Regions from separate parts of the Vibrio sp. 1F263 genome, predicted to be linked through region 2. Evidence: predicted binding sites of a transcription regulator. Region 2 holds the regulator's gene; each other region holds the start of a gene.
What was found. The regulator MetJ, encoded in region 2, represses methionine synthesis genes. The targets are predictions, from matches to a motif close to TTAGACNTNTANANGTCTAA.
Positions count from the first base shown of each region.

Region 1: the regulator MetJ is predicted to act here: its motif matches at 2,918-2,937, upstream of metE (5-methyltetrahydropteroyltriglutamate--homocysteine S-methyltransferase).
Region 3: the regulator MetJ is predicted to act here: its motif matches at 4,063-4,082, upstream of metN (methionine ABC transporter ATP-binding protein MetN).
Region 4: the regulator MetJ is predicted to act here: its motif matches at 4,635-4,654, upstream of metK (methionine adenosyltransferase).

Region 1 covers NZ_JBGONI010000001.1:7,973-14,002, reverse strand. The annotation lists gene ACED25_RS00080 (YgiQ family radical SAM protein) at 1-445, opposite strand, end outside; gene ACED25_RS00075 (hypothetical protein) at 776-1,456, shown strand; gene ACED25_RS00070 (DUF4250 domain-containing protein) at 1,578-1,778, shown strand; gene ACED25_RS00065 (LysR substrate-binding domain-containing protein) at 1,935-2,846, opposite strand; gene metE (5-methyltetrahydropteroyltriglutamate--homocysteine S-methyltransferase) at 3,125-5,473, shown strand; gene ACED25_RS00055 (GspS/AspS pilotin family protein) at 5,575-5,973, opposite strand; gene ACED25_RS00050 (YciI family protein) at 5,975-6,030, opposite strand, start outside.
Region 2 covers NZ_JBGONI010000011.1:62,868-68,897, forward strand. The annotation lists gene ACED25_RS09945 (bifunctional aspartate kinase/homoserine dehydrogenase II) at 1-1,227, opposite strand, end outside; gene ACED25_RS09950 (O-succinylhomoserine (thiol)-lyase) at 1,230-2,411, opposite strand; gene metJ (met regulon transcriptional regulator MetJ) at 2,620-2,940, shown strand; gene ACED25_RS09960 (malic enzyme-like NAD(P)-binding protein) at 3,118-4,407, opposite strand; gene rpmE (50S ribosomal protein L31) at 4,739-4,957, opposite strand; gene priA (primosomal protein N') at 5,288-6,030, shown strand, end outside.
Region 3 covers NZ_JBGONI010000018.1:13,670-19,699, forward strand. The annotation lists gene syd (SecY-interacting protein) at 1-484, shown strand, start outside; gene ACED25_RS12820 (Zn-ribbon-containing protein) at 489-1,265, shown strand; gene ACED25_RS12825 (MetQ/NlpA family lipoprotein) at 1,383-2,192, opposite strand; gene ACED25_RS12830 (methionine ABC transporter permease) at 2,259-2,942, opposite strand; gene metN (methionine ABC transporter ATP-binding protein MetN) at 2,932-3,966, opposite strand; gene gmhB (D-glycero-beta-D-manno-heptose 1,7-bisphosphate 7-phosphatase) at 4,207-4,758, shown strand; gene ACED25_RS12845 (MliC family protein) at 4,822-5,163, shown strand; gene treR (trehalose operon repressor TreR) at 5,254-6,030, shown strand, end outside.
Region 4 covers NZ_JBGONI010000012.1:73,967-79,996, forward strand. The annotation lists gene ACED25_RS10515 (ATP-binding protein) at 1-1,040, opposite strand, end outside; gene ACED25_RS10520 (response regulator) at 1,037-1,747, opposite strand; gene ACED25_RS10525 (hypothetical protein) at 2,083-2,319, shown strand; gene tkt (transketolase) at 2,394-4,388, opposite strand; gene metK (methionine adenosyltransferase) at 4,766-5,917, shown strand.

The DNA.
Region 1 (6,030 bases), on a different contig from region 2:
ACAATACAGAGCGACGAACTTTATCTGACCAGTAGTCGTAGTGAGCCACACGGCGCAAACTTGCTTCGATACCACCAAGAACGATTGGCGTGCCTTTGTAGGCTTCGCGACAACGTTGGGAATAAACTAGAGTTGCACGGTCAGGACGTTTGCCACCTTCGTTGTTTGGCGTATAAGCATCATCGTGACGTAATTTGCGATCAGAGGTGTAGCGGTTGATCATGGAGTCCATGTTACCCGCTGTAATGCCGAAGAATAGGTTAGGTTTACCTAGCTTCATGAAGGCGTCTTTATTGTCCCACTTTGGTTGCGCAATAATGCCCACGCGGAATCCTTGAGCTTCAAGAAGGCGACCAATGATAGCCATGCCAAAGCTCGGGTGATCGACATAAGCGTCACCAGTTACAATAATAATGTCACAGCTATCCCATCCAAGAGCATCCATCTCCTTTCTACTGGTAGGCAAAAAGGGTGCAGTTCCGTAGCACTCGGCCCAGTATTTTTTGTGTTCGTGAATAGGAGTGATATCGCTGTACATATTTCAACCTCTGATTTTTGAGGCGGGAATTATAGCGGCATGAGCCTAGACTAGCCAGTAGAACATGCCCCTGTTAGTTTTGATGTCTTTCGTATTTTTACGGTAAATGGCGACAGAAGAGCCATACATCAGCATAGTTGAAGCCTTGAATCTCGTCTCTAATTTATGATTTTGATTAGTGTTCGCACCAGTTTTTGATATTATTCGCGAAAATAAGTTTGAAGAAGTAGATCCACAATGGTCGAAACGTTATTAGTACAATTTGCTCCGATGCTATTAGGAGCCCAACTGATCTTAACCCTCATCTTAGTGAAAGGGGATATTTGCCCGGGACAACGTGGCCGCATTCACAAGATGTTGCCTGCAATTGGCGTGCTGTGGCTTGCCGTTGCCTCATTAAGAATTGAAGCATTTCTTGTCGTGTTCGCGATCTTTTATTTCTATTCTCAAGTTCAAACCAAGAAGACTCGAGATTCTGGCCCTATTTGGGTGATGTATTTAGCTTGTGGTTTAGCACTGTCATACGTTGCTATACAAGCGACGGAGCAAGCAACCACAGTCGGTATTATTAGCACTTTATTACTCGTGGTTTTATTGGGGGCAGCGTTTGGTCATTTACTGCTGACGATTGCAAGAACACGCTTACAGGCTTTTCACCGTGTTCTGCCCGTTGTTGGTGTGCTGACGGGGATGTTGGTGGTTTTGGCGACGGTCATCAATGTTTACTCTCTGTCTGAAGCTCAATTAGAGCCAATGATTTCAACTCTGCTGTTTAGCTTTGCTTTGCTAATCTCAGCTATCGTGGTGTGGTGTTGGCATTTATTGTTCGTTAAAACCCCTGAAAAGCTTCAGCTGACTATTTCATTGTTGATGTTATTGGCGGCGGCTGTTGGTTTAACGCCAGTTTGGGCGATGTAGGCGGTTACTGATCTCACAAGCCTTTCGGTGTTGAATCGAAAAAGTGTGATCTGTTTTTTAGCGTGGTGTTGGTAAGCGTTCTAAACTTAAATCTAGTCGGTGTGTTCGTTAGGAGTACGGGATGGATTTAAGCAACGTCAAAGGTTTCGATAGCATTATTTTGCTGGGAATCGTGAATGAAAAACTTCGCTTAGAATGCGATAGCTTTGAAGAGCTGATCAGTATGTATGAAATGGATATAGAAAGTGTCGTGGGCAAGCTTGATATGTTGGGCTATCAATACGACCCACTGACTAATCAGTTCAAGTCTTACTCAAGATAAGCTCACAATGAGAGTTTCTTCTATCGTGGATTAACACTCATTACCTGTTGTCGGTATTGGCAATAAAAAAGTCACAGATAATCTGTGACTTTTTTTGTTTCTGGCGCATATCTATCAGGTTCAACGCAGGCATAAACTAACCCAACAACGAGTCTCTTAAACGACCTCAATGCCATCTAGGTGACTCTTACTTTGCTGTCTTGCCGTGCTAAAGAAAGCTTGTAGGTAACGTTTGTCTTTTTCTGAGTTTCTTACCGCTGCGAACAACCTTCTTGAAAGCCCGTTACCCAATGGTTTACTGGCGATTAACCCTTGTCTCGAAAATTCACTGATTGCCCAATTAGGTAAGGCCGCAACACCTAAACCTGCCGATACCATTTGCACCAGCATCAATGTGTTGTCTGCTTGTTTCCATTTCTTTGGTTCAACGCCTGCTGGTTGCAAAAAGTGTTTCACTACATCGAGACGCTGTTTTTGAACCGGATAAGAGAGCATGGTTATATCGCTAAGATCTTGCGGTTCTATGCTCTGTTTTTCTGCCAAAGGTGAGTTGATTGCAGTGATCAAACGCATCTCAAAATCAAAGAGAGGTTCGTAGTGAACTTCAGAACGGGGCTGTATATCAGAGGTGATCACCAAATCGAGTTCTCCAGCCATCAATGCCGGTAGAGGCTCGAACCCAAACCCTGACGAGAAATCTAAGGTCACGCTTGGCCAAGCAACTTGGTATTCCTTCAAAGCGGGCATTAGCCATTGGAAGCATGAGTGACACTCGATCGCCATGTGCAATCGGCCATTCACATCCTCTTTTAGGCTTGCGAGTTCGTTTTCAGCTTTGGCGATTTGTGGCTGTATCTCATCAGCCAGTTTTAACAAAATTTCGCCTTCCGAGGTAAATTTAACCGGCCTTGTTTTACGCAAAAAAAGCTGACCGCCAATTCGAGCCTCAAGGTCTTTCAACTGGTGAGAAAGTGCCGACTGAGTCAGATGAAGAGAAGTTGCAGTCGCGGTTAGCGAGCCGCTGTCTCTCAAGGTGGTCAATGTTCGAAGGTGTTTAAGCTCTATCATGAGTATTCCTCATATTCCCTAAGCCAATTCAATATTTCTTAATAATCACCCTACGGTGTTTTTGCTCTCTTGTAAACGTCTAGATGTCCAGATGGATTTAAACTGTTCATCTTTGGATGATTCAAGATGAATATTATTAATAAACAAGATGAATATTTGGACCTTGTTCATCGTTCAGATTAGGGAGATAGTTTAGCCATCCAGACGCCTTTGTTAAAAATACAATCATTACAGGCAGTCTGACCGGAAATTAAAATTATCGAATAAGGAACAGACACATGACGACAACAACGCATATTCTTGGCTACCCACGTATCGGTGAAAAACGCGAACTCAAATTCACTCTCGAGAAGTACTGGCGCGGTGAGATCGATCAATCTGAGCTCAAGCAGACCGGCAGTGAATTAAGAAATCGTAACTGGAATGTACAAGCTGACGCGAATCTAAGCTTTGCAACTGCGGGTGACTTCGCATGGTATGACCATGTACTAACTACGACTCTACTTCTAGGCCACGTTCCCAAGCGCCATGCTGGTGGATCAGAAGATGAAAAAGCCTTCCCAGATTTAGATACCTTGTTCCGCGTTGGTCGTGGTCAGTCTCAAGTTCAATCTACTTGCTGCGGTGGTTCGCATACGTCGAATGATGTCACTAAAGACAGTTCAGCTGCTTCTGACATGACCAAGTGGTTCAACACTAACTACCACTACATTGTTCCTGAGTTCAGCAAAGATGACTCTTTTGAAGTAAGTTGGCCTCAACTGTTTGATGAAGTGAATGAAGCGATTAAAGCAGGACACAAAGTTAAGCCTGTACTCCTTGGGCCACTCTCTTACTTATACCTAGGCAAAGAAGTGGAAGAAGGGTTTGACCGCTTATCTCTACTTCCTCGCCTTCTTACCGCGTATCAAGCCATTTTGGCAAAGCTCTCAAAGCTTGGCGTAGAGTGGGTCCAAATTGATGAGCCAATCCTGGCTTTGGAGCTTGATAATCAGTGGGTAGATTCATTCAAGCTGGCTTACCAAGTGATTCAAGGCGATGTAAAACTACTACTTACCACTTACTTTGATTCGGTCACAGATACATTAGATAAAATCGTAGATCTGCCTATCAACGGCTTACATATCGACTTAGCAGCAGCACCGCAGCAACTCGATGAAGTGGTTAATAAGTTACCGGAAGATTGGGTACTTTCTGCGGGTGCAATCAATGGACGCAATGTGTGGCGAGCTGACTTAGCCGCGCAGCTTGAGTTACTGCAACCGGTGAAAGACAAACTAGGAGATAAGCTTTGGATCGCAAGTTCATGTTCATTGCTGCATAGTCCTGTTGATTTGGAGTTAGAAGAAACGCTCAGCGAAGAAGTGAAGAGTTGGTTTGCCTTTGCAAAACAGAAAGTGACCGAGGTGAGCTTGTTGGGTGCGGCGTTAGACGGCGATCAAAAGGCCATTTTGGCGTGTGAGACTTACAGCCAACCAATTGTTGCCCGTAAGAGCGCGATTCATGTGAACAAGCCACAAGTTCAGGCTCGTATCAATACCATTACCAAAGCACTGGCAGAACGCAGTGCTCCATACGCAGAGCGTGCAGCGCATCAGTCTGAAGTTCTCGGCTTACCGCTGTTACCAACCACAACCATTGGTTCGTTCCCACAGACAGGAGAGATTCGTCTTCAGCGTAGTGCTTACCGAACTGGCAAACTGAATGAAGCGGAATACACAACCGCATTGAAAGGTCATATTGCTGATGCGGTTAAACGCCAAGAAGCCTTAGATTTGGATGTGCTTGTGCATGGCGAGGCGGAACGCAATGACATGGTGGAGTACTTTGCAGAAAACCTAGCAGGCTTCCAAACCACTAAGTTTGGTTGGGTACAAAGCTATGGCTCTCGCTGCGTGAAACCGGCGATTGTGGTTGCGGATATCGAGCGTGAAAAACCAATGACGGTCGAGTGGTCGACTTATGCGCAATCTCTGACCTCGAAACAGATGAAAGGCATGCTGACCGGACCCGTCACTATTCTATGTTGGACATTCCCTCGTGAAGACATCTCACGCAAAGAGATCACTAACCAACTGGCGTTTGCTCTACGTGATGAAGTGTCTGATTTACAAGACGCAGGTATTAACATAATTCAAATCGATGAGCCTGCTATTCGCGAAGGTTTGCCTTTGAAAAAACGCGACCATGCAGAGTACTTAGAATGGGCAGTGGATGCCTTTAAGATCTCAGCGGCGAGTGCTAAACCAGAAACTCAGATTCATACCCATATGTGTTATAGCGAGTTCAACGAGATCATTGATTCAGTGGCCGCGCTAGATGCCGATGTGATCACCATTGAGACTTCTCGCTCGAACATGGAATTGCTGAAAGCGTTTGAAGAGTTTAACTATCCGAATGCGATTGGACCTGGCGTTTATGATATTCACTCGCCAAACATCCCTTCAGAAGAGTGGATTGTAGATTTACTTAAGAAAGCGGCAGAAAAAATACCTGCAGAACGTTTGTGGGCAAACCCTGATTGCGGATTAAAGACTCGTAACTGGGCAGAGACAGAAGCGGCACTTACTAACTTAGTTTCGGCGACGAAGACACTGCGTAAAGAGTGGGGATCCGCTGAGGCATAATTTAGTCTAAGATTTGATTGACCCTCTACTCCACGATGAACCACAAAAAAGGCCTCGCATTTGCGAGGCCTTCTGGTTTTATGCTTGTTCGAATATCGAATCTAGCTGCTGCTCTGGCAAGTCTCTTTGCTGATCAGCTTTTCAACCATCAGTTGTCCGCGTGTATTGCGAATTTTGATGTTGTAAGCTAAGCCCATGTCGAGGTTAGCTCTTACTTCAGAGTTGGTGCAGTAGCTATTCACACTCATATCTACAACTTGGTTTAAAGGCTTAGCACCTTTTGCATCTTGGTTGTAGATCATCATGATTTCGACGACAGTATTTTTTGCTAGCACACGCATGATAGAGAGTGGACCATACTCAATAGGTAGGCCAGCAGATAAAACGCCCGCACGATGGTGAGCCATCATCTCTAACTGTCTTTGTTTGTCTTGTTCACTTGATGAGCTACAGCCTGCGAGTAGGGCAATAGCCAGTGACCCAATAATCCATTTTTTCACGTTAAAATACTTTCTTGAATGGTTTAACAATTACATTCTGGTAGACACCAGCAGCGA
Region 2 (6,030 bases):
GCTCTTGAGCTGCTGGTAGAAACCGTAGCAATGGTTCGGGTTCTTAGTCACACCCGCACCTACCGCCGCGATAAGAGAGAAACCTTCTTTGAGCTTAATTTCCGCTTCAATCGCGTGGTCTTGTAGATATTCTAATGCACCACCAGCGATCTCTTCTGTATAAGCAAGACGTAAGCAGTGCTGATCCGGTTCAAGCTCATAAGCAAGCGGCTCAAGTTGGGCTCGTTTAAGACCTTCAAGGACTTCACTTTCTAAGCGGTCAAAATCATGGCCATGACCAAAGGTCAGCTGAACGATCAGAACTTCATCCAGAGAGGTAATGATTTTTGCGCCACGACCCGATGCCAGTACACGCTCTATCTGTGTAGAGCCCGCCTCCGGCTGGTAGCTGCAGCGCAAGCTGAGATCCATAGCACTTTGAGCCACAGGCTGTAGCGTTCGGCTATGGAGCACTGGAGCCGCCAGACGAGCGAGTTCACTCGCTTCATCAAGGCGAAGCAGAGGCAACAAACACGCATCCGAAACCAAACGAGGGTCAGCGCTGTAAACGCCCGCCACGTCACTCCAAATCGTCACACGTTCAACTTCAGCCAAAGCGCCAATCACGGTTGCTGAGTAATCTGAACCGTTACGACCAAGCAGTACTGTTTCACCTTCGCAGTTCTGAGCCATAAAGCCCGTAATCACCACTCGGCAATGCGTATGCTGAGCCAAAACTTCTTTAATCAGAGGATAAGAACGCGCGCGATCCACTTCGGGTTGAGCACCCGCTTCTGCACGTAAAAAGGCACGCGCATCTTGAGCAACTGCTTGTAAGTCATGTTGGCATAACAGAGCGGCTAACAAACGTGAAGACCAAACCTCACCGTGTCCTAGCACCTGTGCTTTTTGCGATTCGCTTAGAGGAGCAGTTAGCTCACCCAAAGCAGTAAATTCTTGTTGAATAGCGGCCGTTAGCTGAGCCGCAGACTCACCTTCAAGCAGCGCTTCAATCAGCTCAAGTTGGAACTGACGAAGGGTTTGTAGACATTCGTGAGCGATACGACCATCTTTGTCGAGCGCTTCAACAAACTCAATCAAGCGGTTAGTTGTTTTACCCGCAGCTGATACCACGACCAAGTCAGTAGTTGATGAGTATTCTCTAAGAATATTGACCACGCGTTGGTAACACTCAGGGTTCGCTAAACTGCTGCCACCAAATTTATGTAGCTGGCGAAAGGTTGTCATTATTAAACTTCCCCTTCTGCGATAAAGCCTTGTGTTTTTTCAAACGCTTGCTTGAGATCATCAATCAAGTCTTCTGCATCTTCAAGGCCAACAGAAAGGCGCAGTAATTGTTGAGAAACACCCGCTTCTGCCAATGCTTCTTCGCCCATAGCACGGTGAGTCATCGACGCTGGATGACAAATCAGGCTTTCAACACCGCCCAATGATTCAGCCAAAGAAAATAGCTCTAATTTATCCACAAAATATTTAAGTGCCTCGAATGAACCCGCAAATTCAAAGCTCAACATTGAGCCAAAACCTGATTGCTGTTTCTTGGCAATATCATGACCCGGGTGTTCAGGCAGGCTTGGGTGGTAAATCGTACCCACCAGATCTTGTTGTTGCAGAGCCGTCAGAATTTCACGTGAGCTCTCTTCGTGAACGCGCATACGTGCACCTAGCGTACGAATACCACGTAGCGTCATGTAGCTATCAAATGGTGTGCCGGTTGCACCAATACAATTACCCCACCATGCTAGCTCTTCAGCGTGCTCTTCAGTTTTAGTGACCACAACGCCGCCAATAACATCTGAGTGTCCGTTGATGTATTTAGTGGTTGAGTGGATAACAAAATCCGCACCCAGCTCTAAAGGCTTTTGGAACACAGGCGTCAAAAACGTGTTGTCGACAGCAACCAGAGCACCTACTTCTTTCGCTTTACGGCAAGTTTCTGCAATATCAACCACACGAACCAATGGATTCGATGGCGTTTCGATTAAGATTAACTTTGGCTTAAGCGCGATCGCCGCATCCAGTGCAGCTTGATCCGATTGATCAACAAACAGAACTTTGAAGTCACCTTTGAGTGAGCGTGTGTTAAACAGACGGTAAGTACCGCCATAGCAGTCGTGCGGTGCAATAATAAGATCATCGCCACCTAAGAAAGCGGATACCCATAAGTTAAGTGCCGACGTACCGCAGTTAGTGACAACCGCGCCTTTGCCTGATTCAAGCTCAAACAGTGCCGTTTCTAATAGACCGCGGTTTGGGTTACCAGAGCGGGTATAATCATACTTTGGCACTTCACCAAAAGCGGGAAACCCATAGTTAGTCGAAAGATAAATAGGTGGGACAACGGCATGGTGTTGCGTGTCTGACTCGATGCCAGTACGTACTGCGATGGTTGCTGGCTTCCGGCTGCTCATAGGTGCTTCCTTACAAGTTTTGCGTCTGAGAATCACAGCTGCTTGTCGGCATTTTGTGGCTGTGTTAGATATATGTTACTCACTTTACTTTCATAAACGTGAGACGTCAACACTTCTGGACGTCTATATGTCTTTGCTTATGGCAGTAAATCCCGCTAAAATCAGCACTATTAATTTATTCTAACAACTAAAGTGATGAAGGTACGCAATGGCCGACTGGAATGGTGAATACATAAGCCCATATGCTGAGCATGGAAAGAAAAGCGAACAAGTAAAGAAAATTACAGTTTCTATCCCTCTAAAAGTGTTAAAGGTTCTTACTGACGAGCGCACTCGCCGCCAGATCAACAACCTACGCCATGCAACAAACAGTGAGCTACTGTGCGAAGCCTTTCTACATGCGTACACTGGCCAACCACTGCCAACGGATGAAGACCTTCGTAAAGATCGTCCAGACGACATCCCGACTGAAGTCAAAAAACTGATGACAGAGATGGGCATCGAGTTCGAAGCGTTTGACGAAGAATAAAAACAACTCAGTCACCGCCTTCATTATTGATTCGCTATAGCTGAACCCTATTTGTCACATCACCCACTACGTTATCTGTAGCTGCGCTGTGAATGATAGACATAAAAAAAAACCGACTCCTATGAGTCGGTTTTTTATTATTCTTTTTCGCTCAATAGAGCAACAGCTACTAAGGCATTAAGCCATATAGTTAGCAGGCATCTCAATTCGAGCAACGCCAGACTCAACAGCCGCTTCAGCAACTGCTTTTGCAACGCGAGGAAGCAGACGCGGGTCCATTGGCTTAGGAATGATGTAACCCTTACCGAACTCCAGTGCAGTCTCGCCCGCAGCTGCCAGTACTTCAGCTGGAACTTCTTCTTTTGCTAGTTCACGAATCGCTTTAACCGCCGCTAGCTTCATTTCGTCATTGATTTCGCTCGCACGCACGTCTAGTGCACCACGGAAAATGAATGGGAAACAAAGTACGTTGTTTACTTGGTTAGGGTAATCACTACGGCCAGTGCCCATGATTAGGTCAGAACGAACTTCATGTGCAAGCTCAGGTTTGATCTCTGGATCTGGGTTTGAACATGCAAACACAACAGGCTTATCAGCCATCAGCGTAAGTGCCTTAGCTGGTAGCAGATTAGGACCCGATACACCCAAGAACAGGTCAGCGCCTTCGATAACATCTTCAAGCGTGCGCTTGTCGGTGTTATTTGCGAACAGCTCTTTGTATTCATTCAAGTCATCACGACGAGTGTGGATCACACCTTTACGGTCAAGCATGTAGATCTTCTCACGCTGAGCGCCACACTTAATCAGTAGCTCCATACAAGCAACCGCTGCTGCGCCAGCACCTAAACAAACGATCTTACACTCTTCCAGTTTCTTACCTTGAAGCTCGATCGCGTTAAGCATACCCGCTGCCGTTACAATCGCAGTACCGTGTTGATCATCATGGAAAACAGGTACATCACAACGCTCAATCAGGCGACGCTCGATTTCAAAACAGTCTGGTGCTTTGATGTCTTCTAGGTTAATACCACCAAATGTATCTGCGATATTCGCAACCGTATCAACGAACTCATCGATTGTGCGGTGTTTTACTTCAATATCAATAGAATCTAAACCAGCAAAACGCTTAAACAGTAGCGCTTTACCTTCCATAACTGGTTTAGAAGCAATAGGACCAAGATTACCTAAGCCAAGAATTGCAGTACCGTTAGAGATAACTGCAACCATGTTGCCTTTACCTGTGTACTTATAAACGTTATCGACATTCTGTGCGATCTCGCGAACAGGCTCAGCTACGCCAGGGCTGTATGCCAGTGCTAGGTCTTCTGCAGAGTTTGCAGGCTTCGTCAGTTCTACGGCAATTTTGCCTGGAATTGGGAACTCATGATAATCAAGAGCTTGCTGACGGAATTGTTCTTGAGGCGATAATTCTTGAGGGGATTGATCTTGGCGGCTGTCTTCAGACATAGGTGTAGGTTCCTAGGATATTATTATTTGGGGGATCTTGTTCATGTTAATGGATGTACTTCAAAGTTCCTAGGTGGTTGAAGCATCTGTATCATTAAAAAACGAGATTTCACTACTAATAAGACCAGTGGGCAGTTGAAATTACTGTCGCTAGCTCAACTTTAGAGCGAATTTCGAGGAAGGAGTGTTGGGGTAAGCGATGAAATAAAATTTACGCCAGTAACCTACCACTTTAAATGACCTAATAATGAAATACGATTCAGTATTTTTTCAAATTTCAGGCAACAAAAAAGGACACCGAAGTGTCCTTTTTATGTCTAAATAGCGAGAATTACTTCTTGCTAGAAAGAGCACCGAAACGCTTGTTGAAGCGATCAACACGGCCGCCTGTATCTACGATACGTTGCTTACCAGTGTAGAACGGGTGACATTTGTCACATACGTCTAGGTGGATTGATTCTTTTGCTAGCGTTGAGTTGAACTCAAATGTGTTGCCGCAAGAACAAGTTGCAGAAACTGCTTTGTATTCTGGGTGGATACCAACTTTCATGGGAAAACCTCAATTAGGCCGCGTCGCCATCCGATTCTAAGCCGGACACCACACGTAGTTAAAAAATAAATAAAGACACCGCTGTATCACTAAACCGCGATAAAGCCATACCTTTAAGGCGCAGTATAGTAATGAATCTGTGAGGTAGGATCAACTGATTTGATACATTTTTCACCAACACTGTCCTTAAACCTTCTATTAAGCGTTATTTTCTGGCTCCAGTAGCATTCAAGCCTCAAGTAAGCTCTGTCATCTAAACTGCTCCTCGAATTTAACGCCCTTATCCATTAGACTGTTCGCTCTCGTCAACTCAGATAAAGCCGTCCCTTTATGCGTCCAATGATTGCCCGTGTGGCACTGCCTGTTCCACTCGACAAGCAGTTCGATTACAAGATTCCTAGCCACCTATTTCCGATTATTGGCGGTCGAGTCTCTGTGCCTTTTGGACGACAAACCTTAACAGGCATTGTTACGGCTCTGGTTAACGAATCTGAATTCGAGTTAGACAAACTCAAGCCCATTAAAGCCTTACTAGACAACCAACCCGTTTGGCCAGAATCGGTCTACTCACTCTTGGTATGGTGCAGCCAGTTCTATCAGTATCCACTAGGTGAAACCTTGGCCAACGCACTACCAAGCGCCTTACGAAAGGCCAAAGCGGCCGATTTCGCGACGCTTGTTGAATGGCAACTGACCCCATCAGGTAGAGATCAACTGATGCAGGGCTTTGGCCGTGCCGTCAAACAAGCCAAAGTAATGCACATGCTTGAGCACGGCCCAGTTCCCCATCAAGAATTCATTGATGAAGAAGTGGGCAGCGCGGTACTTAAGACGTTGGAAGAGAAAGGCTGGGTTGAATCAGTAGAGAAAAAGCCGAAGCGCCAGCCGTGGCCAGTTGAGCTCGAAAACGATCAAGATAAGCCAAAACTCAATGAAGAACAGGCTATAGCAATAGCGACAGTAAATAGTCAAACCGACTTTGGTTGCTTCTTGCTAGAGGGTGTAACTGGCTCAGGTAAGACCGAAGTCTACCTGAATATGATCAAGCCGATTCTCGACCAAGGTAAACAAGC
Region 3 (6,030 bases), on a different contig from region 2:
GCAGCAACACCAAAGCTTACCTCGTAATGAGGAGTTGGTGGACATTGTATCGCCATGCGTAGAAGAAAAGAGTGGTGATGCCGTGTTGTGGAAACACTATCCACGTGAGCAATTCGCAGATTTCACCAATGTTGAAACGGGTATTGAGCTGACTCTGCATGAAGACGTTAAGACTTTCTACGGCGCACAATTTAGTGCGGATATGAACGCGACTTTTGATGGTAACGAACTGACTCTGTTACAGATTTGGAGTGATGAAGATTTCGAATGCCTACAAGAAAACATCTTAGGTCACCTAGTGACTCAGCGTCGTTTGAAGCTAAAACCAACGGTTTTCATTGCTGCGACTGATGCTGAACTGGATGTTATCTCTATCTGTAACCTAACGGGGAACGTGATCCTAGAGCGCTTAGGAACCAAAAATCGTGATGTACTAGCCGAGACATTGGCAGAATTTTTAGAAAAGCTACAACCAGCGGTATAAATAGATGTACGTACTAGAACTTCAATTTGAGTGTTTTGATAACACAACGGTAAGCGCTGTCGATAAGGCGGTTAATGGCTTAATGGATGCTCTTCGTTATAACGGACAAGTGTTAGGTCGTGAGTTTCCAATCGTGATGGGTGACGGTGAATTCTATGTTCGCGTTGTGTGTCCGGAGCAAGATAGCTTACACCCACGTAATCATTCAGACTTCGTCAAAGTCTGTTTCGAGCGCTTATCTGCGGCGAGTTTATTAGCGCCTAAGATGCGTCTGCTTGGCCGAGATCTTAACTCCGAAGAAGTAGCCGAAGATGAAACGCCGAGCTGGCAAGTGTTGTACACGACGTTCGTGCATACCTGTTCACCGCTGCGCAGTGGCGACAGCTTGTTGCCTATTCCACTATATCGTAACCCGCCGACATTTAATGGCGATCATAAAGCCGTACTGAAATGGCAGACCGAATGGCAAGCCTGTGATGAAGTGCAAATGGGTGGTGGTTGCCGTGCTGAACATGCAACGCTAACCGAGATCAGTGATACTAAGAGTGTGCTGTTTAAACGTGGTTGGGGTCTAAGAGGGCGCATTGAATTTCTGACTAAGATTCCAACTTACTACTACTTATATCGTGTCGGTGGGATCAGCCTGAAAGATGAAAAAGAGCGAAAATGCCCACAATGTGGTGGTGAATGGCTGCTTGATGCACCAATCCACGATATTTTCTATTTCAAGTGTGATGATTGCCGTCTGGTATCCAACATTTCTTGGGATCACCTCAAGTAATCGACTTCGTTTGATTCACCCTGAGAAGCTTTACTTTCTAGCAAACTTTCATCATTAAAAAAGGGGCTGACATTGAGTCAGCCCCTTTCGGTATCTATAAGTGTCTATTTAAGCTGATTACCAACCTTTAACTACGCCACCTTGGAAGATGTCAGAAGCTGCGTTGTACACTTCTTCAGTTTGATATGCTTTAACGAAGTTTTGTACGTTTTCTGCATTTAGGTTGTCTTCACGAGAAACGATTAGGTTCACGTATGGAGAATCTTTGTCTTCAACGAATACGCCGTCTTTTTGTGGAGTCAGGTTGATAGAGCTCGCGTAAGTAGTGTTGATGATAGATAACGTCACATCATCAAGAGAACGTGGCAGTTGAGCTGCGTCTAGTTCAACAATCGTTAGGTTCTTAGGGTTACCAACGATGTCACGAACGGTAGCTAGAAGACCTGCACCTTCACGAAGTTCAAGTAAACCTTGCTGCTCAAGAAGCAGTAGAGAACGACCTAGGTTTGTTGGATCGTTTGGTACAGCGATACGAGCACCATCTTGGATTTCGTCTACCGATTTAACTTCTTTAGAGTAACCTGCAATAGGGTAAACAAAAGTGTTACCTGCAACCGTTAGCTTGTAACCACGGTCAGCAACTTGCTGATCTAGGTACGGCGTGTGTTGGAATGCATTGATGTCGATAGAACCATCATCTAGCGCTGCGTTAGGTGTTACATAATCCGTAAAAGTGACCAGTTCAACATCCAGGCCGTATTGCTCTTTCGCGACTTTAGCTGCTACTTCAGCAACTTGTGCTTCTGCACCTGCCATTACGCCAACTTTGATCTTAGAAGTATCGACTTCTTTATCACCACAACCTGCTAGTACTAGCGCTGAAGCTGCTGCTGCAATAGTAAGTAAACCTTTAAGGTTAAATTTCATAATAATCTCCTTTTAATAAATCTATTTAATTTGGTTTATACGACTTTGATTTTGGTCTGTAAGTCGTTATCTGTGGTCAACGCGGCGAACTAATGAATCACCGATTGATTGAATAATTTGTACCAGCACAATCAACATGACGACTGTCACAGCCATAATGGTCACATCGTAGCGGTGAAATCCGTAACGAATCGCGACATCACCTAGGCCACCACCACCCACAGTTCCGGCCATTGCCGAGTAACTCACAAGAGTCACTAGCGTAATCGTCACTGAGTTGATGATAGTCGGCAGTGCTTCAGGAAGCAGAACCTTATTGATGATTTGTGTTGGTGTTGCGCCCATTGACTGAGCTGCTTCCACTAGACCTGTTGGTACTTCAAGTAGTGCACTCTCGATAAGTCGAGCCACGAATGGGATAGCACCAATCGTCAGCGGAACAATCGCTGCAGTTGTACCGATGAAGGTACCAATCAGCATCTTAGTGAGAGGGATGATCGCTACCATCAGTACTAAGAAAGGCACAGAACGGCCCACGTTCACAACCGCACCAAGAATTTTGTTTAGCTTGGTGTTCTCTAACAGGCCACCTTTTTTAGTCGTGTGTAGAATAACGCCTAATGGAATACCGACAGCGAAACCAACGATGCCAGCAACAGCAACCATGTAAAGTGTCTCGCCTGTTGCTTCCAATAGAAGGTTGCCGTTAAGGCTGATCCAGTCAGCAATCTCGTTGAAACTAAAGGACATAACCAAGCACCTCTACTTTTACATTGTTGTCGCGTAGGAATTGGATAGCAGCATTATCATCGGCTTCGTTACCGAACAGCTCAGCGACCATCATGCCGAACTTCACGCCGCCGGCGTAATCGAGGTCAGAGCTTAAGATGCTGACATCGATATTGAATTTACGCGCAATTTGCGTCATCAGTGGAGCATCAACCGTTGCACCAGTAAACTCAAGACGTACTAATGGGTAGCTACTGTTAACGCGAGTCTCTTGCAAACGCGCTTGATAATCTTCAGGGATAGATAGGTCTAGCGTTGAGCGAATAAACTGATGTGCTAGCTCTGTCTTAGGGTGTGCGAAGATGTCGCCAACTGTGCCTTTCTCTACTAGCTCGCCACCGCCAATGATCGCGACTTCGTGACAAATGCTCTTAACTACGTCCATCTCGTGCGTAATAAGTAGGATCGTGATGTGTAGCTTGCGGTTGATTTCACGTAGCAGCTCAAGAATAGATTGAGTCGTTGCTGGATCCAGAGCACTGGTCGCTTCATCACACAGTAGTACTTTCGGGTCTGAAGCTAGCGCACGAGCAATCGCGACACGCTGCTTTTGACCACCACTTAAGTTCGCAGGGTAGGTATCACGCTTATCCGATAGGCCGACAAGCTCAAGTAGTTCACTCACTTTCGCTTCAATCGCAGCTTTATCTTTACCTGCAAGCTCTAAAGGTAGTGCTACATTGTTAAATACAGTACGAGAAGACAGCAGATTGAAGTGTTGGAATATCATGCCGATGTTACGGCGTGCTTCGCTAAGTTCTGATTTGCTGAGTTTTGTCAGGTCGATACCGTCAACAATCACTTCACCTGACGTTGGAGCTTCCAACATGTTTACACAACGGATAAGGGTACTTTTGCCTGCACCTGAAGAGCCGATGACTCCAAAGATTTGACCTTGAGGAATGTGGAGGTTGATATCAATTAAGGCATTGATTTCTTTAGTGCCTTGATAAAAAACCTTATTGACTTGATTCACTTTAATCATAGAGAAACCCGTGCAGGTAGAACAGAATAATATATTGATGACTCACTCGATTTACAGATGATGCTATGGTGTTCTATGATCTAAGTCAATAGATATTTTTACGTCTAGACGGCTAAACGCGAGTTGAGAAGTTAAACTAGAAACAAATCGTTAACGAACGCAAAACTAAATAGATAGTGATGAAGCAAATAAAGCGTGTAATAATTAATGATTAATAGAGAGTTGATAGAGAACTGAATTTTGTCTAAACCTGCTGTTTTTTTAGATCGTGATGGTGTGATTAACGTTGATCACGGCTACGTACATGATGAACATGACTTTGAATACATCGATGGTGTGTTTGAAGCGGCGAAAGCGTTTAAAGATATGGGTTATTTATTGGTGTTAGTGACCAACCAATCTGGTATTGCTCGCGGCATGTTTAGTGAAGACCGTTTTCTTTCTCTAACGCAGTGGATGGATTGGAACTTTGTTGATAACGGCGTTGAGCTAGATGGTATTTATTACTGCCCGCACCACGCTGAGCACGGTGTTGGTGACTACAAACAAGATTGTGAATGTCGTAAACCAAAGCCAGGCATGTTCATTTCTGCGCGTGACTTTCTGAAGATTGATATGGCTAACTCGGTCATGATCGGCGATAAAGCTGAAGACATGATGGCTGCAGAAGCGGCGGGTGTTGGCACTAAAGTACTGGTAAGAACCGGTAAGCCAATCACTGAAAAAGGTGAAGCGCTTGCAAGTGTCGTGCTTGACAGTATTAAAGATGTACCAGCATTCTTAAAAGGTTAAGACACTAAGTCTCTTTCACTTAGATATAAGTGTTATTCACTATATAAAGATGAGGAACGCAGTATGAAAGCATTGTTGATAGCATCTCTATGTACGGTAGCGTTATTCGGATGCTCTAAATCAGCAGCTCCTGAGACTGAGAGCGCAGTATCGGACGATCAATTCGTGATTTATCAATGTGAGTCTGACGCTTCATTTAAGGTCGCTTACCTTGGTGATGAAAAAGCGGTATTACGTTTACCCGAGAATGAATATCGCCTCACTCAAATAGCGGCAGGCTCAGGAACGAAGTACATCTTAGATGATGGAACCTCTGAACTGATCAATAGCGTAACTTTACGAACTAAAGGTGACAATGCACGTCTAGAACTTGGTCGTGTTATCTATAAAAACTGCCGAAAGTAGGTCATAGTGAACGACTAGGATTTACAAACAGTTAAGTGAGGGAGTTCGCCCTCACTTTTTCTTTCTCTTCCCTTTAACGTCAGACTTTTTATGAGCAAAAAACTCACTATTCTCGATATTGCTAAGCTGTCCGGTGTTGGTAAGTCTACCGTATCTCGCGTTCTGACCAATGATCCCAAAGTAAAACCTGAAACCCGTGAAAGGGTGGAAAGAGTAATTCAAGAATCTGGGTACACGCCTTCGAAGTCTGCGCAGTCGATGCGTGGTGGCAGTCAAAAAGTCATCGGTGTCATCATCTCTCGTCTGGATTCCCCCTCTGAAAACAAAGCGGTAAGTACGATGCTGGCCGAATTGTATCGAGCGGATTACGATGTCGTGATCATGGAAAGTCAGCTTGATAGAGAAAAAGCCAATGAGCATCTGCAGGTTCTCAAGCGTCGCAATGTAGATGGCATCATTGTGTTTGGCTTTACTGACTGTGATATTCCTGCCATTGAAGCTTGGGAACACAAAGCGGTGGTGATTGCTCTGGATACCGAGAACGTGACGTCGATTAACTATGATAACCAACAGGTGATCAATAGTGCGTTAACGCATCTAGCAGAGCAGGAAATCTCTGAGGTTGGTTTCATTGGCGTTGATCCTAGCGACAAATCAACCGGTGAACTGCGTCTTAAGGCCTATCTAGATTGGTGTGAAAGCGCTGGAGTGATTGCCAACTATCGTACTGGTCAACTTCATCATGAAAGTGCTTATCAGCTGGTGGATGAGGTGCTCGCTCCTACGACTCAAGCGATTGTTTGTGCCAGTGACACATTGGCTCTTGGCGTAATCAAACGTCTGCAAGAGCTGCAACGTGAAGATGTA
Region 4 (6,030 bases), on a different contig from region 2:
TGGTCAAGGATATCGTTAATATCAATCCACTCTAACTCTTCGTGGATGTCATTATCTCGCATATATTGCAAAGCCCCGTTCAACATCATATCGACTTCGTTCAATAGCTTTTCAAACCTTAATTTTGTTTGCTCATCATCCATCATTTCAGTTCGTAACTTTAAACAGGCTAATGGTGTTTTAATATCATGGGATATCGCATTAAAAAACATATCTCTATCCCGCAAATACGATTTGATTCGACGGTTCATTTTGTTGAAAGCATGAATAGCCGCTCTGGTTTCTGAACTGCCTTCTTCTTTGATTTCTTCAATCTGCATTTGCGACCCCATAAGAGTGGCAGAGCGTGCTAAAGAACGAAAAGGACGAATTTCCTTCTGTAAGACAACATAAGAAACACCCATAAGCATGAAGGTAACAATAAGGAGAAATATGACTTGTCTGCTATCAATGAAATTATCGGTCAGACTATCAAAAGACAGCGGTAGAACGGTGGCTAAATAAAGCCATTCATTCTCTGAAAACTCCACCTGAATCACAGCAATAGGCAAATCCAATTTACCTAATACCAAACTGTAGTCTTTCCACAACGCCGGAAGTTCATAAAGCTTGATACCAGAGTTAAACACCCGTAAATCTTCTCGCTTAGTTAAAGTGACATGTACTTTGCGTGAATCTCTAAGTTGCTGATTCAAAAGTTCAGACGCTTGTACTTCCATCTGAGGAACCAATGAGTAATCAGATAAAGAAGTGATAGGAAGTTTATGGTTATTTATGGATATGAAAAACCTTGTTCCTCCTATATTTCGTAGCTGTTCCAACACCAAGTGACGGTAATTAATGGGTAAGCCAGAGAAGTAATTAATAGTATCTGCTGCAGCTGATGATATAGCTGTCATGGCGTGGCTAGCTGACTCTTTTTTTGATGCTGATGTTGCTGTAAACCATACCGCACCTGCCAGTATTTCAGCCATGAGAATAACCATGAACATAGACAAGGTGATACGAGCAACCATTGATTGAAGTATGTTTTTTTTCAAAATTTAATACGACTAATATGTGAATCGATCACTAACATGTAGCCGCGATGCCTTACCGTCATAATCGTGTTGCGGTCATCGTCTCTTAATTGCTTTCTTAACCGGCTAATTTGTACATCAATACCTCTCTCTAGTGGCTCCGCATCCCTTCCCCAAAGCGCTTGAGCAATATCATTTCGGCTTAGTAGTTGGTTGGGAGAATCCAACATAAGCGTAAGCAAGTTATAATCAGCACTAGAAAGTGAAACCACTTCACCATCTTCATGTTTCAATTGTCGTTTAAGAGTGTCAAACGTCCAATCCATAAATTTCAGAGTCCGCTCACCTTGAGTATGGCTAAACGTGGAACGTCTCAATAAAGCTTTAATTCTGGCTAATAGCTCTCGCGGGTTAAATGACTTAGTAATATAGTCATCGGCTCCAATTTCTAATCCTGCGATTCGATCAGCATCGTCGGTTACTGCGGTGAGCATAATAATGGGAACTTGAGATTGAAGACGTAGTTTCTGGCACAAGGTCAAACCATCATCTCCGGGTAGCATGATGTCTAAAATAATGAGATCTGGAGTGACAGTTTCAAGCTTCTTCCACATCTCATTGCCTTCAAGAGCTGTGATAACCGTAAAGCTTGAACGTTCCAGATATTCACTAAGAGCATCAAGAATGTCCTGACTATCATCGACCACCAAGATTACTTTGTTTGTCATGCTAGACCTTTCATATGAAAACAACGCGCCAACATTCTCTTACTTCGTTATATCTTTCAAGAATATTAATAACGAAATGCGCTCAAACTCCGCAATGTAAGCTGTTCGTTACAAATGACTCTATGCACAGTTAACTCTATTGCTAAATACCTAAACAAGTACTGAGTGCAGGAGTAGGTAACATTTCCTCACTAAATCAATTAAGCGACATACCTCGACAAAATGAATTTATAAATCTAGCGAATGTAATAGCTATTATGCAATGATATCTAAATGAGTCTGACCTAATTCTACGGCTGTTTCTAACCTAGTTTTCTCAACCAAAGGAAAAGGTTATGTCTGGATTTCCAGCGACTCATTTTTGTAAAACGTGCAATAAAGAAACGCCACATAGTGAAGTTCTTGTTCGCCAAACAAGCAGCTATGATACCGACAAAACTTTGTTAGGAAGAATAAAGCTGTTTGCTAATTCAATTATCAATGGTGGTCATTACTACAACATGGATCGTTACGTTGAATGTAAGGTCTGTGGGACTAGAGAACTTGATAATTGGGGAAATGAATTCGAGTAACTCATGTTTCTGAAAGCCAAATAAAAAACCGAGCCAGTGGCTCGGTTTTTTTCTATTCGCGTTACAACGAATGATTAAGCAAGAAGCTCTTTTGCAGTGTTTACTACGTTTTCAGTAGTGAAACCGAACATCTTGAATAGCTCGCCTGCTGGTGCAGATTCGCCGAACGTTGTCATGCCGATGATCTTGCCACCGAAGCCAACGTATTTGTACCAGAAGTCAGCGATACCAGCTTCTACTGCGATACGTGCTGTAACGTCAGATGGAAGTACAGACTCGCGGTATTCTGCGTCTTGCTTGTCGAATGCGTCAGTAGCAGGCATAGATACTACGCGTACTTTCTTGCCTTCAGTTGTTAGTTCAGCAGCAGCGCTAACCGCTAGCTCAACTTCAGAACCAGTTGCGATAAGGATAAGCTCTGGTTTGCCTTCACAATCTTTCAGGATGTAACCACCCTTAGCGATGTTTGCCACTTGCTCTGCGTCACGGTCTTGCTGTGCAAGGTTCTGACGAGAGAAGATAAGTGCAGAAGGACCATCTTTGCGTTCGATTGCCAGTTTCCAAGCAACAGCAGACTCAACTTGGTCACATGGGCGCCATGTGCTCATGTTTGGAGTCAGACGTAGAGAAGCGATCTGCTCAACCGGTTGGTGAGTAGGACCATCTTCGCCAAGACCGATAGAGTCATGCGTGTAAACTTGAATGTTCTGAACTTTCATCAGAGCAGCCATACGCATCGCGTTACGCGCGTATTCCATGAACATTAGGAATGTTGCGCCGTATGGTACGAAACCACCGTGCAGAGCGATACCGTTCATGATTGCAGTCATACCGAATTCACGTACACCGTAGTGGATGTAGTTACCTGAGAAGTCGTTCGCTTCAAGCGACTTAGAACCAGACCACATAGTCAGGTTAGAAGGCGCAAGGTCAGCAGAGCCGCCCATGAATTCAGGTAGCATAGCACCAAACGCTTCTAGTGCGTTTTGAGATGCTTTACGTGATGCGATGTTTGCTGGGTTAGCTTGAAGATCAGCAATGATTGCGTTTGCTTTCTCTTCCCACTCAGCTGGAAGATCGCCGTTAGTACGACGTTTGAATTCAGCTGCTAGCTCAGGGTGAGCCGCTGCGTATGCGTCAAACTTAGCATTCCACGCTGCTTCTTTCGCTGCGCCTGCTTCTTTCGCATTCCACTCAGCTGCGATATCAGCTGGAATTTCGAAAGGACCGTGTTCCCAACCAAGTGCCGCTTTAGTTGCTGTGATTTCATCAGCGCCTAGTGGAGCACCGTGACAGTCGTGCGTACCTGCTTTATTTGGTGAACCAAAACCGATAATAGTCTTAGTACAGATAAGCGTAGGACGAGGATCCGCTTTAGCCGCTTCGATAGCCGCATTGATAGCGTCAGCATCGTGACCATCAACGGCTGGGATTACGTGCCAGCCGTAAGCTTCAAAACGCTTAGGTGTATCGTCAGAGAACCAACCTTCAACTTCGCCATCGATAGAGATGCCGTTGTCATCCCAGAAAGCAACCAGCTTACCAAGACCTAGCGTACCTGCTAGAGAACATGCTTCGTGAGAAATGCCTTCCATCAGACAACCATCACCCATGAACGCATAAGTGAAGTGATCGACGATGTCGTGGCCTTCTTTGTTGAACTGTGCAGCCAATGATTTTTCAGCCATCGCCATACCAACAGCGTTGGTGATGCCTTGACCCAGAGGACCAGTCGTTGTCTCGATACCAGGAGCGTAACCGTACTCTGGGTGACCTGGAGTCTTAGAGTGCAGTTGACGGAAGTTTTTTAGGTCTTCAATTGAAAGCTCGTAACCTGCTAAGTGAAGCAGAGAGTAAATCAGCATAGAACCATGACCGTTAGACAGGATAAAACGGTCACGGTCAGCCCACTCTGGGTTTGATGGGTTATGGTTCAAGTGGCCACGCCAAAGAACTTCAGCGATGTCAGCCATACCCATAGGTGCGCCTGGGTGGCCTGAGTTTGCTTGTTGAACACCGTCCATGCTAAGTGCGCGGATTGCATTGGCTAGATCTTTACGAGAAGGCATGTCTGCTCCTGGATACATAAGCGATTTAAAAAAGAGATAGATGCTAAAGTTTTCATTTTTATTAGCGCGGGTATTCTCTCAAACGACTATAGCGACTGCAAACGTTTTACTGGCACTTTAACGGTCATTTTCCGCAATTTTCGATCATTTACACCACTTAACAATGGCTTCCCCCTACCAACACGCAAACGTTTAGTTATGACATATCCTAAAAAAGAGCTTGTAATTCGACCGTTGGAATTTAAAATAGCCGTCTAGATGTAGAAACACCTACAAAATATACTGTATTGAATGGCGGCGCTTCCTCGATTGCGACGGCATAAATTATTTGCATTTAACTATTTGCAACTAAAAACTAAACTAAAAGTGGAGCTCTCATGGCTAAGCACCTATTCACTTCTGAATCTGTTTCAGAAGGCCATCCAGATAAAATTGCAGACCAAATCTCAGATGCTGTTCTTGATGCCATCATTGAACAAGATCCAAAAGCACGTGTTGCTTGTGAGACTTACGTAAAAACCGGCATGGTTATGGTTGGCGGTGAAGTAACCACGTCTGCATGGGTTGATATCGAAGAAATCACTCGTGAAACAGTTCGTGAAATTGGTTACGTTCATTCTGATATGGGCTTTGACGCTGACTCTTGTGCAGTACTAAACACAATTGGTAAGCAGTCTCCAGACATCAACCAAGGTGTTGATAAAGCCGATCCTAAAGATCAAGGCGCAGGCGACCAAGGTATCATGTTTGGTTACGCGACTAACGAAACACCAATCCTAATGCCAGCTCCAATTACTTACTCTCACCTTCTTGTTAAGAAGCAAGCTGAAGTACGTAAGAGCGGCAAGCTTGACTTCCTTCGCCCAGATGCGAAATCTCAAGTAACGTTCCAATACGACCAAGGTAAGATCGTTGGTATCGACGCTGTTGTTCTTTCAACTCAACACTGTGATTCAGTAACAACACCTGACCTACGTGAAGCGGTAATGGAAGAAATCATCAAGCCAGTACTTCCTGCTGAGTGGATCAACAAAGACACTAACTTCTTCATCAACCCAACAGGCCGTTTCGTAATCGGTGGCCCAATGGGTGACTGTGGTCTAACAGGTCGTAAGATCATCGTTGATACCTACGGCGGCGCAGCTCGTCACGGTGGCGGTGCATTCTCTGGTAAAGATCCATCAAAAGTTGACCGTTCTGCAGCTTACGCAGCTCGTTACGTTGCGAAAAACATCGTTGCTGCTGGCATGGCTGACCGTTGTGAGATTCAACTGTCTTACGCTATCGGTGTTGCAGATCCAACATCTATCATGGTTGAAACGTTTGGTACTGAGAAAGTAGCGCACGAAATCATCATTGAAGCAGTTCGTCAAAACTTCGACCTACGTCCATACGGTCTTCAAGAGATGCTCAACCTTCTTCAACCTATCTACAAGCAGACTGCTGCATACGGCCACTTCGGTCGCGAAGAGTTCCCTTGGGAAGCAACTGACAAAGCAGCTACCCTTGCGGACTTCGCAGGCCTGTAAGCATTACGCAACACGCTTAGCTGAAACGTAATTTTAAAAGCCTCTGTTCTCAGAGGCTTTTTTCTTTCTATTCTTCTATTCTTCTATTCTTCTATTCTTCTATTCTTCTATTC